4 regions of the Thalassotalea castellviae genome follow, and region 3 is predicted to be linked to each of the others. Evidence: predicted binding sites of a transcription regulator. Region 3 holds the regulator's gene; each other region holds the start of a gene.

Region 1 (4,119 bases), on a different contig from region 3:
ATAAAAAAACGCCAGTATTTACTGGCGTTTTTTCGTTGTCTGAGCAGTACGAAAGTTCGTTAATAATATCGAACTTCTTTAATTTCTTTATGATGACTTGAGGCAATATATAATTCATAAACGTCTTTAAAATCCAAATGAAGCTCTGTTGTATAAGTATCGCCAACAGGATAACTTTTTATCACTTTTGCCCCACGGATAACCCCTTGCACTGACGTTTTAAACTCTTGATCATTTAATATTAAGTTAGACATAGACGTTGAACTATTAATTTGTTGCCCATACACTTGTTCGGCAAGTTCAGCATACGCGGCAATTTTTGAGGCATTAATGGCCATTAACATCCGTTGAGTTTCATTATTCGATTTTTGTAAGCTGATTGGAGCCTGGCCTATTGCAGTAATCACCGGAAAACTTTCAGGCTTTATCGTTTGCCATTGCACATGCTTATCATAAATCGTACTGCAACTCGTTAATGTAAGAATAGTAATTCCCAATAACGCAACTTTCTGTAATGAATTAATCATAAAGTTTACCTTTTATTGATGAATTTCAACTGCACGAGCATCTTCAGTCAACATGTCACTTTTACGTAAAATCATACCGTCTTTTATTCTAACGTTTTCATCTCGATGCAATTCATCACCGACAACCCAATTGGGAATAAAAGACTGGGCGGTAGCAACAACAACCCTTGATTGCATACCAATCATTCTGGCATTAACCAAAATACCATTTTCTTGCTTCATCATGGTACCTGTAACTACATAGTCAATAATTTGGCGTTCTGGTAATTCTTTCCAATCGCGACTAAAAACATAATCGCCATCTTTCGTCACACGAATATGGCCAGTGGTTTTGAAGTCCACTAAGATAAGTCCATGACGTTGCAGTTCATGTACAAAACTTTCTGAAAGTTGATTCCCTAACCAGTTAGTCGACTCTAAATCTTTTAGATCAACAAATGAGGCAACGGCTATAGGTGTTTGAGGATTTACAAAGGAGCTGCTTTCAAGCATTTGATAAGCTAATCCTTTTACAACATCGTTAATCGCATGCTTTGGCAGTTCATAACTATCTATTTCACTCTTTTCTTGTTGTGAAATTCGATAAAAGTCATCATCAGATGAAAGCATACTGCAGGATACCAAAGTTGGTACCACTAAAACTAATAGCCAATTTTTCATTAGGCGCCCCTCAATTACAACGCGATATTTTAGGTTTTACAAAGCATAAATTAAGCCAACTTTCACAACTCTACTTTTAGGCATAAAAAGTGCATACGTTAGGTTAATTAAAATATTCTCCGTGGTTTAAAGTCGAGATAGTTATGCGCAGCTTAATTTTTATCATATTTACCGCTATTTTCAGTGTGCCATCGTTTGCACAATGGTATGAAACACAAGGGCATGCAATCATCAATAGCTCTAAAATGCAGGCAAGAACTAAAGCCATTGAAAATGCACTAAAAAAAGCATTGTTAGTTGCGGGGGCTTCTGTATCAAGTGTCCAACAAGTCGTTAATGGCCTATTAATGCAAGATGAGATCAATATTAGAGCCAGTGGTGAAGTAAATTCATTTGAACTAATTGATGAACTATATAGTGGTAATGTGGTAACTGTCACTATTCGTGCAGATATTTTCCCTAAAGAACGGCAATGTTTCTCCGCTGATTATCGTAAATCCTTATTAATTACTAAAAGTCATATTAAAAACCGGGAACAAGCCAATATTGGTGGTATTTATTCACTAGATAAAGTACTTGTTAAAAGACTTGCGAAAAAAATAAATGCTGACGGTTTATATTTAGACACTAAACTTGCACTAAAAAACAATACGGAATTTTCACGTTATAACAATAGCTTACAAGCAGATAAAATAAAAAAACTGACGATGTCTCTATCAGATCTCAGTGGCAGTCAATATGTATTATTTTCTGAAATTAACGATATTTCTTTTGCGAACGTAGAAAATAATAGTTGGCAATTTTGGCAAGAAGATATTTACGATCGTCATTTTAATTTTAGTATCTATATATACAATGGCAGTAATGGCGAACTAGTATTTAATCAAAATTACAAAAACTCTGCGCCTTGGCATTACTCTATTAGAGATCAAATAGACGTTAACTCTAACACCTTTTGGCAAGGTGAATATGGCAATATTATCAATCAAACTTTAAATGCCGTGATCACAGACATTGATGACAATATGATGTGCCAACCCACCAGAGGGAAAATAGTGAAGGTTTCTGGTAATGAAGTGATGATCAACCTTGGCAAACGCCAAGGAGTAAAAGAAGGTGATGAGTTTTCTTTATTACACACCAAAAATATCACCTCTGATTTAGGAAAGGTTTACGCGGGCTTTAATATTAGTCCTTTTACAGTAAAAATAATCCAAGTATCTGAGGAAAGTGCGTTAGCCGTATCATCAAAAGGTGAAATGCTCGATAATATACAACAAGACGATTTAGCGGTTAGGTATTAAAACTACGATTGTTATGATCTCCCCCACTAGTTTCTCGATTTTGTAGAATAAAATGGTTCAACTGCATTTCATTCTACAAAGTCATTTTACTTTCCCGCGCAAGAAAAATATTATTAGCCTAATTCATTTTAAATAAAACCTACGTCCTCATAGTTTAACTGGATAAAACTGCGGCCTCCTAAGCTGCTGCTCCAGGTTCGAGTCCTGGTGAGGACGCCACTTGCTTTTGATTATTTGAAAGATTTACCAATGCCTTTTAACGATTATAAAATGGCGAATATCTGATAAAAGGAAGTATTCATTTCCTAGCAAGGAACTTTCAGCCGCAAACATTATTTTATTGAAAAAAAAAACCCCGTAAGTACGAGGTTTCATTTACATTCACTCGAAAACTAATTCGATTGTTCTGTCGTTACGTCCGTGTCTCCAGCTACTGAGGTATTACTCAATATGGCTGACAACGCTAATACAAGTACGGCAAATATTACGGTTGTCAGTTTTATCCCTTTCGAAGACGATTTGTTCATTATAGATCCTGCCAGCAAGGAATATTTTTATTATTAAATTTTACTGCGGTTAAAACTTATACGATTCAGATTGCTATTTCAATGATTTTAATAGAAAAAGTAAAAAATGAGCCACTTTTTATTCTATTGCAAGGCAGCACCACCTATTTATCCATGAATGTTTGACGAAAACAGAACATCGCAAACACCTCAGTATTTACCGTAATAATTGAGCCCTTGAAAGTGTTGCACTTATTTAGTCATGAAGAAAATAACCGGTATGCGTAGCAATTGTTCTTTAGTGCGATATAACTAACCCAACGAGTTAACCCCTACTAACCCAATTCAACTAACTCGATTTCACTAAAAAAGAGGTTAGAAAAAGTCATTTAATTTAGTAATCAACTGAATCAAGGCCGATATGTTCAGTGAAGCACATTTTTAGCAAGAAAATATAACAAATAACGTAATAACATTTGCAGTGAAGGGCTACTCTAGGCGAAAATAGCGGCACTTTTATATACCCTCAATAAAATTAGAATAGTTGGAGCTATTATGCCGTCGCGTCAAGAACTCGCCAATGCCATCCGTGTATTAAGTATGGATGCCGTACAAAAAGCAAAATCTGGTCACCCTGGTGCCCCAATGGGCATGGCTGACATCGCCGAAGTATTATGGCGTGATTTTTTAAAGCATAACCCTACCGATCCTAATTGGGCAGATCGTGACCGTTTTATTTTATCGAATGGTCACGGTTCGATGCTTATCTATTCTCTGTTACATTTATCAGGATATGACTTACCGATTGAGGAAATTAAAAACTTCCGTCAATTACATTCTAAAACTCCTGGCCACCCAGAATATGGTTACACACCGGGCGTTGAAACCACCACAGGTCCATTAGGTGCGGGGATTTCAAATGCCGTTGGTATGGCTATCGCAGAAAAAACCTTAGCCGCGCAATTTAATAGAGAAGGTCACGATATTGTTGATCACTTCACTTATTGCTTTTTAGGTGATGGCTGTTTGATGGAAGGTATTTCTCACGAAGCCTGTTCACTCGCCGGTACTTTAGGCTTAGGTAAGCTGATTGCTTTTTGGGATGATAACGGCATTTCTATC
Region 2 (4,119 bases), 260 kb from region 3:
GATGCAGAGTCCTGGAAATAGTGCCGTAAAATATTTCACTAAATGTGGTGGTAAGTTAATGAAGATTCATAATGATCGATGGCTTGAATTGAGTAAACAAGGTTATATTTGCCCTGTATGCGGCAAAACTTGCCATTGTAGTGCCGCTGAAATGCTTATCGAATTCGATTGATAAACTTATGACAAAAGTGTTTATCAATCGATTTTTCATTAACCAAAAATACGATGCAAAATTGAAGGGTTAGCTTTATTCACTGAACACGAATGCATCGGATCAAACCCTTTAAGTTCTGGAAACTCAACCGCTAAATGACAATGTTCAAAATCGCCTGTCGCTGGATTAAAGCGATATTCTTGGCTCCATTGGTCAATATTTTCAGTAACTTGATGAATAGCATCGACGACAAATTCAATTTCTTTATTCGACATAGTTGGATGAAAAGATGCGCGGATCCAACCCGGTTTTTCCGCGTAATCCCCCGAGTTAATTTTCTTAGTGATTTTATTCGAAGTATCATGATCAACATTAAGGAGTATATGACCATAGGTCCCAGCACAAGAACAACCGCCACGCGTTTGCACGCCAAAGCGATCATTAAGGATTCGAACCACTAAATTGTAATGCGCTCCCAGTACGTAAAATGACACTATCGCTAAACGGTCTTTCATGTTTGGCTCTAACATCACTACACGTTCATTTTTACTTAAATTATCCATCACATAATCTGTAATTTCTTTTTCACGCAAGGCAATATTTTTTACCCCCATCGCCTCCTTTACTTTAATCGCTAAAGCGGTACGAATACATTGTAAAAATCCTGGGGTGCCACCGTCTTCACGTAAAGCGATATCATCGAAAAAACTATGCTCTCCCCAAGGGTTCGTCCATGTCACCGTTCCGCCACCTGGATGATCAGGGACTTTATTTTTATACAAGGATTTATTAAACACTAAAACGCCTGAACTCCCCGGACCACCAAGAAATTTGTGAGGTGAGAAATAAATGGCATCAAGAGCTTGTTTAGGGTTTGTCGGATGCATATCAATATCAACATATGGCGCTGAACAAGCAAAATCAACAAAGCACAAGCCATTATGTTCATGCATTATTTCAGCGAGTTGATAATAAGGAGTCTTGATCCCCGTAACATTTGAACAGGCGGAAAAAGAGCCTATTTTGACTTTTCTGTCTCGATACTCTTCTAATAATGTTTGTAAATGCTCTAATGATGGTAAGCCGTTGCTGTCAGGATCTATGATCTCCAAAGTAACATCGCATTCATACCAAGACGTTTGATTAGAATGATGCTCCATATGAGTGATAAAAACGACAGGCTTATCAATTTCATTAAAGCTCACTTGTTCTTGCATACGCTCAGGAATACGTAAACCTAAAATACGTTGAAATTTATTGATCACTCCAGTCATACCGGCTTCAGCCGTAATTAACACATCATTGCTACAAGCATTAACGTGCTTTTTAATAACATGTTGCGCCTCATGATAAGCATGCGTCATCGCACTGCCTGTAAGGTTGGTTTCAGTATGAGTATTAGCAACATAAGGACCAAGCGTATTGGTTATATAATCTTCAATTGGTTGATATAAACGGCCGCTCGCCGTCCAATCAGCATAGATAATTGCGAGGTTTTGACCATTAATTTGATGAGATAAATCATTACCTATGACATGACGACGAAAGGGAATAAAGTAATTTTCTAAAGACATAACAACACCAAAACCAAGTAAAACATTCGATATATTCTATCAACCCTTATTAAAGGAGCAAGTAAAACCAATATAAAAACAATTAATAGCAAATAAATTTCTATTTAATCTATTTTATAGTTTTATATACCTACAAAAACACCTACATCATTATTAAATTAGAAAATTATTTCAGAAGAATTGAATGTCTGTTTTTTTTACACTCTGTGCTTTCTTAAATCGCCATAAACCAATAAACACATACATAACAGTCACTTACAGTATTGGCTTGAATTATGCTTTGAAACACATAGATAACAATAATGTTTAAAAAAGGAAAACAACATGTTTATCCAATCTATTAAAAAGTCTATTGCTTTATTTACGCTATTAATCTGCGCATTTTCGTCTCAAGCTACAATCATTGATTACAATGATTATACAACTGATACGGCGCAAGGATTAGACTTCCTTGATATTGATATAATGGCGGCAAATACCAGCAGCTACTTTGGTGCTGGCGTTACTTTTAATGGCCGTACTTGGGTATTGGCAACAACAGCACAATTAAACCAGTTATTTTCAAACATCACAGGTGAAACTGTGACATCCACAACTTCACACAACTTTCTAGCTGGTGGTGCCAAGCTCGTATTAGATTTAGTTGCTGATCCAACGATTGCCTCTTCAGATTGGTTACATACTGCAAATGGTGGTATGTATATCCATTATAGTTGTTGTAATGACACGCATGTTTCAACTGCTGATCAAGGTAATGCTGGTGCATGGTTAGTTTCACAAAGTGTTAGCGTGCCAGAGCCGACAAGTGTTGCTATTTTTGGCTTAGCTTTAGCATGCTTAGGGTTATCACGTAAGCAAAAACAAGTTTAAGTGTAATATCATTTTATTTGAAAAGGCTTCTAATGAAGCCTTTTTTATTGGCTGTTATTTTGTAATTGCCAATTAATAATGTTGTTATTATTTTTTGCCAACCAAGCATTAGCTTTTGAGAAGTGCCCACAACCAAAAAAACCACGATAAGCCGATAACGGAGACGGATGCACTGAGGTTAAAACGCAATGCTTGTTAAGATTAATATTACGGCCTTTTTTCTGAGCATGGCTGCCCCATAACAAAAAGCAACACCCAGTATTTTTTTGATTAATTTCGTCAATAATAGCATCAGTGAATTTTTCCCAGCCTAATTTAGCATGAGCATGCGCTTGGCCTTGCTTAACCGTTAACACCGTATTAAGCAATAATACCCCTTGCTTTGCCCACTCAACAAGATTGCCATGTTCGGGGATTTCAAAACCGTCAATATCTGTTACTAGCTCTTTGTAAATATTCGCTAAAGATGGTGGAACTTTAATGTTAGGATTTACTGAAAAGGCCAAGCCATGGGCTTGAGGTTGATTATCTTTTCCAACGCCATGATATGGATCTTGACCGATAATAACGACTTTAATATCAGCCAAATCACAATAAGTAAACGCATTAAAGACATCTTTTTCTGGTGGAAAAATGGCATGATCTTTTCTTTGCTTTGCCAAGTTTTTTTGTAATTCAATAAAGTATGGTTTATTACTTTCGCGCGTAATTATCGCGTGCCATTGCGGTAAAATTTCAGACATAAAAAAAGGGCAGTTATTTAACAGTGCCCTTAGTTTAACGTATCAAGTTTTAAATAAATAAAAATTTATGCTTTTGCTAATAAATACTGTCTTAAATCGTTAAACTCAGTACTTTGTTCAACCGAAAGAATAGTCTCAGACGCACAATCAGCTAATTCTTTAGGTAAACCAATCGGTTGACCTAAAGTACTTTCAACAACTTCTTTAAATTTAGCTGGGTGAGCGGTACCTAAAAACACCCCAAACTCCTCATCAGTAGCATTATATTGTAATGCTTTATATGCAACTGCAGCATGAGGCTCACTAATATAACCAAGTTTTGCTAAACCAATTACCGTCATTTGTGTTTGCTCTTCATCGATAGAAACCGAGCTGACACAATCTTTCTCGACTAAACCAGACTTCAACATAAACTCGACACGAGGCCAGTTATTCGGGTTGCTTACATCCATCGCATTAGACATTGTGGCGACTGTTTCATTCGGTGACCATTCGCCGGTTTTTAAATAACGCGGAACTGTATCATTAGCGTTTGTTGCCGCGATAAAACGTTTAATAGGTAACCCCATCGCTTTAGCAAATAAACCTGCCGTTAAATTACCAAAATTACCACTTGGCACAGAAAAAACAATATTGTCTAGGGCCGCAGCACCTTTTTGACGATACAGTTGAGCGACAGCTTCAAAGTAATAACAAATTTGCGCAAGTAAACGACTAATATTGATAGAATTGGCAGAATTTAATCCAATTGCCTCTTTTAACGCTTTATCATCAAAAG
Region 3 (4,119 bases):
ATTTAGATCTACCGCACTGGGTAAGTAATTGATAATTTCAGAAATATCATTAGGATCTGCCGGTAAATTACGAACATCTAAGCTAACCGCTACGGTTTCATAATCATTAATCACCGTATGTGTTAAAGCTGGTAAAAGATTGACAGGGATATTATCAACACAATAATAACCTAAATCTTCCAGCACTCTTAATGCGACACTTTTTCCTGATCCTGAACGGCCACTAACGATGATGAGTTTCATTGTCGAAATCCTTGGTACTAAGGTTTAGTTATTATTTTTCAATAAATTGAAAAGCTCTGAACTCGAGTGACATTTTCGGACCAGTTTGCAAGTTTGTTTATCACTAAAAATTTGTGCAATGCTTTGTAGCGTGGATAAATGTTGTTGACAATTTTCTTCGGGTACGAATAAAGCAATAAAAATATCGACGGGTCTATTATCTATCGCATCAAAATCAATTGGAGACTCTGTTGTGGCAATCACGACAACGACTTTACCCCCATCAGTTAATCTACCGTGTGGGATCGCGATACCATTACCTATCCCAGTTGAACCCATTTTTTCACGTGCCATTAGACTTTCAAGCAGTGAATAAGTGTTAAAATCAGTATAAGACTCGGCAGCTTTTTCACATAATAATTCTAAAATACGCTTTTTGCTAGTAGCATGAACTGCACACAAGGTGCAGTTCTCGTTAATAAGTTCAGTTAATTTCATAATGCTCGTGTTGAAATAGACGATGGATTAATGTTGGTTGATTTTGCCTTTGTACTTTAAAACTTGTTTATCGAGTTTATTAACTAAAGCATCGATTGAAGCATACATATCGGCATTTTCGGCTTTTGCGTGTATTTCTGTTCCGTTAAGGTGGGCTGTTGCTTCCGCAATTTGATTCAGCTTTTCTACCGTCAATACCACATGAACATTATTTATATGATCAAAATGTCGTTCTAACTTGGCAAATTTTGTATTGACACTTTCACGTAAAGCTTCAGTAATTTCAACATGATGACCAGCAAGATTAATTTGCATAAGCTTAGATCCTTATTTAGTTGTTAAAGTAGACTTTTTCGTTGGTTAGAAGGAGGAATTGACAATGATTCTCGATACTTGGCAATGGTTCTTCTGGCGACATTAATGCCTTGTTCTGCAAGTAATTCCGCCATTTTACTATCACTTAATGGTTTGGCTGGAATTTCTGCAGCGACCAACTTTTTAATTAAAGCTCGAATTGCGGTGGATGAACATTCTCCACCATTTTCTGTGCTTACGTGGCTAGAGAAGAAATATTTTAATTCAAAGATTCCTCTAGGTGTATGCATATATTTTTGGGTCGTAACACGGGAAATAGTGGACTCATGCATATCTACCGCTTCTGCAATATCATTGAGTACCATAGGTCGCATTGCTTCTGGCCCGTGTTCAAAGAAGCCTTGTTGGCGTTGTACAATGCAGTTAGAGACTTTTAACAATGTATCATTTCGGCTTTCTAAGCTTTTAATAAACCATTTAGCTTCTTGTAGGTTTGAACGTATAAACTGACTGTCTGTCGATGATTTCATATTTCGTGCCATGGAGGCATATTGCTGATTAACCGATAGTCGTGGTGCTGTATCTGGGTTTAATTCAACCATCCAACGACCATTTTTCTTTTCGACCGAAACATCAGGGATGACATATTGATCATCACCTTTAATGACACTATCACCTGGTCTTGGATCCAGCGATTGAATTAGCTTGATCACTTCGCGTAGTTGATCTTCTTTTAAACGCGTTTTCCGCATGATTTGGCGATAATCTCGGTTACCTAATAAGTCGATATATTCATTAATGATCAGCTTACTTTCTTTTAACCAAGGCGTTTCTTTATCAAATTGATTTAATTGAATGGTTAAACATTCTGAGATAGAGCGAGCCCCAACGCCAACAGGATCAAACATATTAATACGTTTAAGTACGGCTTCAACTTCATCAAGTTCAACTTCTTCATTGCCCATCGCTTCAAGAATTTCTTCAACACTGACTCTTAAATAGCCAGCATCATCGATGGCATCAATAATAGCCGTCGCGATGGCAAGGTCCGTTTCTGAAAATGGCGTTAACTCCATTTGCCAGCGTAAATGGTCTTGAATGGAGTCCGTTGTTTCGCCCTGATAAGTATAATCTTCTGAAGCAGGTGCACTGGCACCGGTATTTGAAACGCCAGCACTGTAGCTTTCTTCCCAGGTAGTGTCTATGTTGAGCTCTTCAGGGATCTCAGATTTATCCATAGCTTCCGTTGTACTAATTTCATCGATAGTAGGAGCTGAATCTTCACTGCCGTCGGATGTTTTAGTGTTTTGTTCTGTTACACCAGCAGAAAATGCTTCTTCTAAGTTATCCGATTGCGCATCATTGTCACTTGGGGTTGATTCATCTACTTCTAATAATGGATTACTTTCAAGAGCTTCTTGGATTTCTTGCTGAAGATCCAACGTCGACAATTGCAAAAGCTTAATCGCTTGTTGCAATTGTGGAGTCATGGTGAGTTGTTGTCCTATTCGGAGCTGCAGACTAGGGCGCATTTATCGTATTATTTTCCTATTTTCTAGCTTCATATTGATTTTTACTTTTTATCAAAGCTTTGTGTAACTATAGCGTGAATTGCTCACCAAGGTATACATCTCTTACTTGTTGATTCGCAAGAATTTGATCTGCATTGCCTTCCGCGATTAATTCACCGTGACTAACAATATATGCATGCTCACAAACGTCTAATGTTTCACGAACATTGTGATCTGTGATTAAAATTCCAATGCCACGTTGTTTTAAGTGTAGGATAATTTTTTTTATATCACCTACTGAAATTGGATCAACGCCAGCAAAAGGCTCATCAAGTAAGATAAATTTGGGCTCTGCCGCTAGTGCTCTCGCAATTTCAACTCGGCGTCGTTCGCCACCGGATAAGCTCATGCCTAAATTATCTTTGATATGACCTATATTAAATTCTTCAACGAGATGCTCAAGCTTTTCTTCTCTACTGATATCATCTAAATCTTTACGGGTTTGCAAAATCGCCATAATATTTTCATAAACCGTTAGCTTACGGAAAATGGAAGCTTCCTGTGGAAGGTATCCGATACCTTTTCGGGCTCTTTCATGCATAGGGAGTAAAGTAATATCTTCATCATTTAAGATGATTGAACCGCTATCACTATTGACTAAACCAACTATCATATAAAACGAAGTTGTTTTACCGGCACCATTTGGACCGAGCAATCCGACAACTTGGCCTTCTTGCACTTTCATACCAACGTTCTTTACGACTTTTCGGCCTTTGTAGGCTTTTGCCAAATTATTGGCAATTAAGGTGGCAGTGGTCATTTATTTTTATTATCCAACGATTTTTTATCTAACTTTTTTTTCTCAAGGTTTTTCGGTTGTAATACCGTTTGTACTCTAGCATTGTCGTCACTGCTTGCCTGTACTTGTTCGGTCAAAAAATTATAACTGATAGTGGTGCCACTGACTTTGCTGCCTTCTTGACGAAGTTCAGCATTTCCTGAAATCATCACCGTATTTTTTTCAGGTTGATATTTAATTTCATTTGCTTGCAGATAAATAGGCGTTCCGTCTTCCAATATTTGTTCGAACGTTGCTGGTTGCCCTTTGGCAATATATGTTTTTTCGTTACTCGTGGCTTCTGTCACAACTTGCACTAGGTCTGCTTTTATTGTTAAAGAGCCTTGGGTAATAATGACATTATCAATGTAACTAAATATTTTATTTTTGAGATCAGCTGCTTGTCTAGAAGCATCAATTTTGATTTCTTCATTCAAATCAACTTTTGCTGCTATAACACTATATGAAAGACTTAAGGTTACCCCTAAAGCCAAACAACTAGTTTTTAATAGGTTGAAATATGGTTTTTTCATGTTTTGTCAGCGTTACTTGTTTAGTGTTTAAGTCTACAATCAGTCCTGTACCGTACATGGTAAAATCAATTCCTTTTATTTCTATCTTTTTTTCTGAACTAATAATATTAGTGTTTAAATCTAATTCTAAATACTTTCCATGGATCTCTTGAATTAAACTTTTACTGTCGGTTGCAATTAACGCCACTTTACTTTCAAGTTT
Region 4 (4,119 bases), on a different contig from region 3:
TGTAGTCCGTTAAAGTGCTCAATGCACCTTTTTAATGCTTAATTAGCTCGAATTACTGAGGCTCTATGCATATAAAAGGTTACTGGTTCAGAAGATGCAATTACCTTGCCTTTATCGTTAATTAAATCCATTTTTAATTGATGTTCTCCACGTTCAACATTTCGTAAGACAAACATTGAGTGGGTTTGTGGTTTTTCGTAGGGCTGGTTATCAAGTTTCAATTGTATTTTTAACCCTTGTTTAAAAATAGGTTTAATACGACCAGACACATATACAGAACCAGTGTTATCTCTGATTGTTGCATTGTTTGCTGGTTGAGATATTTCTACTTGATATTTTTCTTCGATGGTTTTGGGATTGATATCTAAAATGGAAGTGTCGATGGAGGAAGACATATTATTCGGTTCTTTAACGTCTACTTCTTCTGCGCCAGGTTTGGGGCTATCAGAATACACTAAAACACCGTCGGCATTGCGCCAAACGTAAATTTTAGTCGAAGTAGCTGATATTGGTAACGAAATCACAATTGTTAAAATCATGACAACGAATAATTTCAAATTAGTCAAATAAATCCCTTACTTAATCGATATACCCTTAATCTATCAAATTATATAATTTTCGCCACAAAAAAAGCTCACCAGAGTGAGCTTTTTAATCTTAATGACTTTTAAATGTAGATTAAACGCTATAATACATTGAAAATTCAACAGGGTGAGTTGATGTATTTAATAACTCACAATCTGCTCGTTTAAGCTCAATATATGCATCAATCATATCATCATCCATCACCCCACCAGCAGTTAAAAACTCGCGGTCTGCTTCTAATGCATCAAGAGCATCAGTTAATGAAGTAGCAACTTGTGGAATTGATAATGCTTCCTCAGCTGGAAGGTCATATAAATCTTTATCCATTGCATCACCAGGGTGAATTTTGTTTTTGATACCGTCAAGACCAGCCATTAACAAAGCAGAGAATGCTAAGTAAGGGTTTGCAGCTGGATCTGGGAAGCGTACTTCAATACGAGCAGCTTTTGGAGATGGTACTACTGGAATACGAATCGATGCAGAACGGTTAGCTGCTGAGTAAGCAAGCATAATTGGCGCTTCAAAGTGAGGCACTAAACGTTTGTATGAGTTAGTTGCTGGGTTAGTAAATGCGTTTAATGCTTTAGCGTGTTTAATAATACCGCCAATGTAATAAAGCGCCATTTCAGATAATCCGCCGTACTTATCACCAGAGAATAAGTTTACACCATCTTTTGCTAAAGATTGATGAACATGCATACCAGAACCGTTATCACCAACTAATGGCTTCGGCATGAAAGTCGCTGTTTTACCATAGGCGTGTGCAACGTTATGAACAACATACTTGTAAATTTGAACTTCATCAGCTTTTAATACCATCGTGTTAAAACGACATGCGATCTCATTTTGACCACAAGTGGCAACTTCATGGTGATGTGCTTCAACAACTAAGCCCATTTCTTCCATAACAGTACACATTGCAGAACGAATATCTTGTGAAGAATCTACTGGAGAAACAGGGAAGTAACCACCTTTAAGACCAGGACGATGGCCCATATTGCCTTCTTCATATTCAGTACCAGAATTCCAAACCGCTTCTTTATCATCAACTTTGAAGAAAGAACCACTGATATCCGTATGGAAACGGACGTCATCAAATAAGAAAAATTCAGGCTCTGGACCAATTAAAACTGTATCTGCAATGCCTGTTGAGCGTAAATATTCTTCTGCACGTTTCGCCACAGAACGAGGATCACGGCTATAACCTTGCATAGTATCTGGTTCGACGACATCACAACGAACATTTAATGTTACAGCATCTGTGAATGGGTCTAAAACTGCTGAAGCTGGATCAGGCATTAAAACCATGTCAGATTTGTTGATACCTTTCCAGCCTTGAATTGAAGAGCCGTCAAACATTTTACCATCTTCGAAGAAGTCTTCATCTACTTGGTGATGAGGAATCGAAACGTGTTGTTCTTTACCTTTCGAATCAGTAAAACGTAAATCAACGAATTTTACATCGTTTTCTTTGATTAAATCTAATACTGCTTGTGACATTGAGTGTCTCCAGTGAAGTTATCGTAAATAATTAAATGCAAGGCATTATGTTTATGTTTCGTTATAAGCGATTATCATGCCAAGCATTAAATGATTAAAAAACAACTGGTTAGCTATTTTAAGGTTAATGGTTAGCACCATATTGGTGCGGTCAATGTTCTTTATTGGTGCATGAAAGTGTTGTGGATCATATTGGGGTATTCTAGTTCATAGATTAAATAGGGGGCTAATATTTTAGTTGTCGCTATAGCGGCAATAATCCTGTATAATCCGCGCCCAATTATAGCCCTATGAGCAAAAGCCCGTGTTAGAGAAATTACGTAATGTAGCGATTATCGCCCACGTTGACCATGGTAAAACGACCTTGGTTGATAAACTATTAGATCAGTCAGGCACACTTGACGCAAGAAATGGTCTTGAAGAACGTGTCATGGATTCAAACGATATCGAAAAAGAACGTGGTATCACTATCCTTGCTAAAAATACTGCCATCAACTGGAACGATTATCGTGTAAATATCGTTGATACTCCTGGCCATGCTGATTTTGGTGGTGAAGTTGAGCGTGTGATGTCAATGGTTGACTCAGTGCTTCTTATTGTTGATGCGCAAGAAGGCCCAATGCCGCAAACACGCTTTGTCACGAAAAAAGCTTTTGCACAAGGGTTAAAGCCAATTGTCGTTATTAACAAAATTGATAAGCCTGGTGCTCGTCCTGAATGGGTAATGGACCAAGTTTTTGATTTGTTCGATAATTTAGGTGCTAGCGATGATCAATTAGATTTCCAAGTGGTATATGCTTCAGCAATAAATGGCTGGGCTTCAATGGAAGAAGGTGAAGTTGGCACCGATATGACGCCACTTTTCCAAACGATTGTTGATCAAGTTCCACCACCAAATGCAGATCAAGATGGTGCGTTTCAAATGCAAATATCACAACTTGATTACAGTTCATATCTAGGTGTTATTGGTGTTGGACGTATTACTCGTGGCTCTGTAAAACCAAACCAACAAGTTACTGTTGAAGGCGCAAATGGTAAACTTCATAACGGTAAAGTGGGTAAAGTATTTGGTTATTTAGGCCTTGAACGTCATGAAACAGATATCGCACATGCTGGTGATATCATAGCGATTACGGGATTAGGTGAACTCAAGATTTCTGACACAATTTGTTGTCCAAATGAAGTTGATGCATTACCACCATTGTCTGTTGATGAACCAACAATCAACATGACATTCCAAGTAAATACTTCACCGTTTTCAGGTCAAGAAGGGAAGTATGTCACGTCGCGTAATATTAAAGATCGTTTAGATAAAGAGCTTGTACATAACGTAGCATTACGTGTTGAACAGTTAGACGATCCTGACAAATTTAAAGTTTCAGGCCGTGGTGAACTTCACTTAGGTATTTTAATAGAAAATATGCGTCGTGAAGGCTACGAATTAGCTGTTTCTCGTCCTGAAGTAATCATGCGTGAAGTTGATGGTCAAATAGAAGAACCTTATGAAACTGTTACTATTGATGTAGAAGAAGAGCATCAAGGTACCATCATGGAAAAAATGGGTGTTCGTAAAGCTGAACTAACAGATATGGCGCCTGATGGTAAAGGCCGTATCCGTATGGACTTTATCATGCCGAGTCGCGGTTTAATCGGTTTCCAAACTGAGTTTATGACTATTACTTCTGGTTCTGGCTTGATCTACCATACTTTCTTAAAATATGGTCCACATAAAGGCGGAGATATTGGTCAACGTTTAAATGGTGTGATGATTGCTAATGCCACTGGTAAGGCGTTAACTAACGCATTATTTAACTTACAATCTCGCGGTCGTATGTTAATTGGACATGGTTTAGATATTTATGAAGGTCAAATTATCGGTATTCATTCACGCGATAATGACTTAACAGTAAATGCGCTTAAAGGTAAGCAATTAACAAACGTACGTTCATCAGGTACGGATGAAGCACAAACTTTAACGCCACCAATCATTATGTCGTTAGAACAAGCGTTAGAATTTATCGATAATGATGAGTT

What was found. Region 3 encodes sigma-54, which starts transcription at its own class of promoters, with help from an activator protein. Its sites were predicted from a motif close to GTTGGCACGNNNNTNGNNT; they were not measured.
Region 1: the regulator sigma-54 is predicted to act here: its motif matches at 1,229-1,247, upstream of RM573_RS04725 (FlgO family outer membrane protein).
Region 2: the regulator sigma-54 is predicted to act here: its motif matches at 1,991-2,009, upstream of RM573_RS07655 (PEP-CTERM sorting domain-containing protein).
Region 4: the regulator sigma-54 is predicted to act here: its motif matches at 2,151-2,169, upstream of glnA (glutamate--ammonia ligase).

Annotation. Positions count from the first base shown of each region.
Region 1 is NZ_JAVRIF010000002.1:223,037-227,155, forward strand. Features, by position in the region: gene RM573_RS04720 (LPP20 family lipoprotein) at 60-527, opposite strand; gene RM573_RS04725 (FlgO family outer membrane protein) at 540-1,187, opposite strand; gene RM573_RS04730 (flagella assembly protein FlgT) at 1,331-2,491, shown strand; tRNA gene RM573_RS04735 (tRNA-Arg) at 2,635-2,710, shown strand; gene RM573_RS04740 (hypothetical protein) at 2,884-3,018, opposite strand; gene tkt (transketolase) at 3,553-4,119, shown strand, end outside.
Region 2 is NZ_JAVRIF010000003.1:303,140-307,258, reverse strand. Features, by position in the region: gene RM573_RS07665 (GNAT family N-acetyltransferase) at 1-172, shown strand, start outside; gene RM573_RS07660 (aminotransferase class V-fold PLP-dependent enzyme) at 211-1,728, opposite strand; gene RM573_RS07655 (PEP-CTERM sorting domain-containing protein) at 2,053-2,598, shown strand; gene ung (uracil-DNA glycosylase) at 2,643-3,341, opposite strand; gene thrC (threonine synthase) at 3,407-4,119, opposite strand, start outside.
Region 3 is NZ_JAVRIF010000003.1:44,894-49,012, forward strand. Features, by position in the region: gene rapZ (RNase adapter RapZ) at 1-243, opposite strand, end outside; gene ptsN (PTS IIA-like nitrogen regulatory protein PtsN) at 268-720, opposite strand; gene hpf (ribosome hibernation promoting factor) at 748-1,035, opposite strand; gene RM573_RS06550 (RNA polymerase factor sigma-54) at 1,059-2,567, opposite strand; gene lptB (LPS export ABC transporter ATP-binding protein) at 2,635-3,366, opposite strand; gene lptA (lipopolysaccharide transport periplasmic protein LptA) at 3,363-3,917, opposite strand; gene lptC (LPS export ABC transporter periplasmic protein LptC) at 3,883-4,119, opposite strand, start outside.
Region 4 is NZ_JAVRIF010000011.1:116,821-120,939, reverse strand. Features, by position in the region: gene RM573_RS16255 (DUF4124 domain-containing protein) at 39-566, opposite strand; gene glnA (glutamate--ammonia ligase) at 679-2,085, opposite strand; gene typA (translational GTPase TypA) at 2,390-4,119, shown strand, end outside.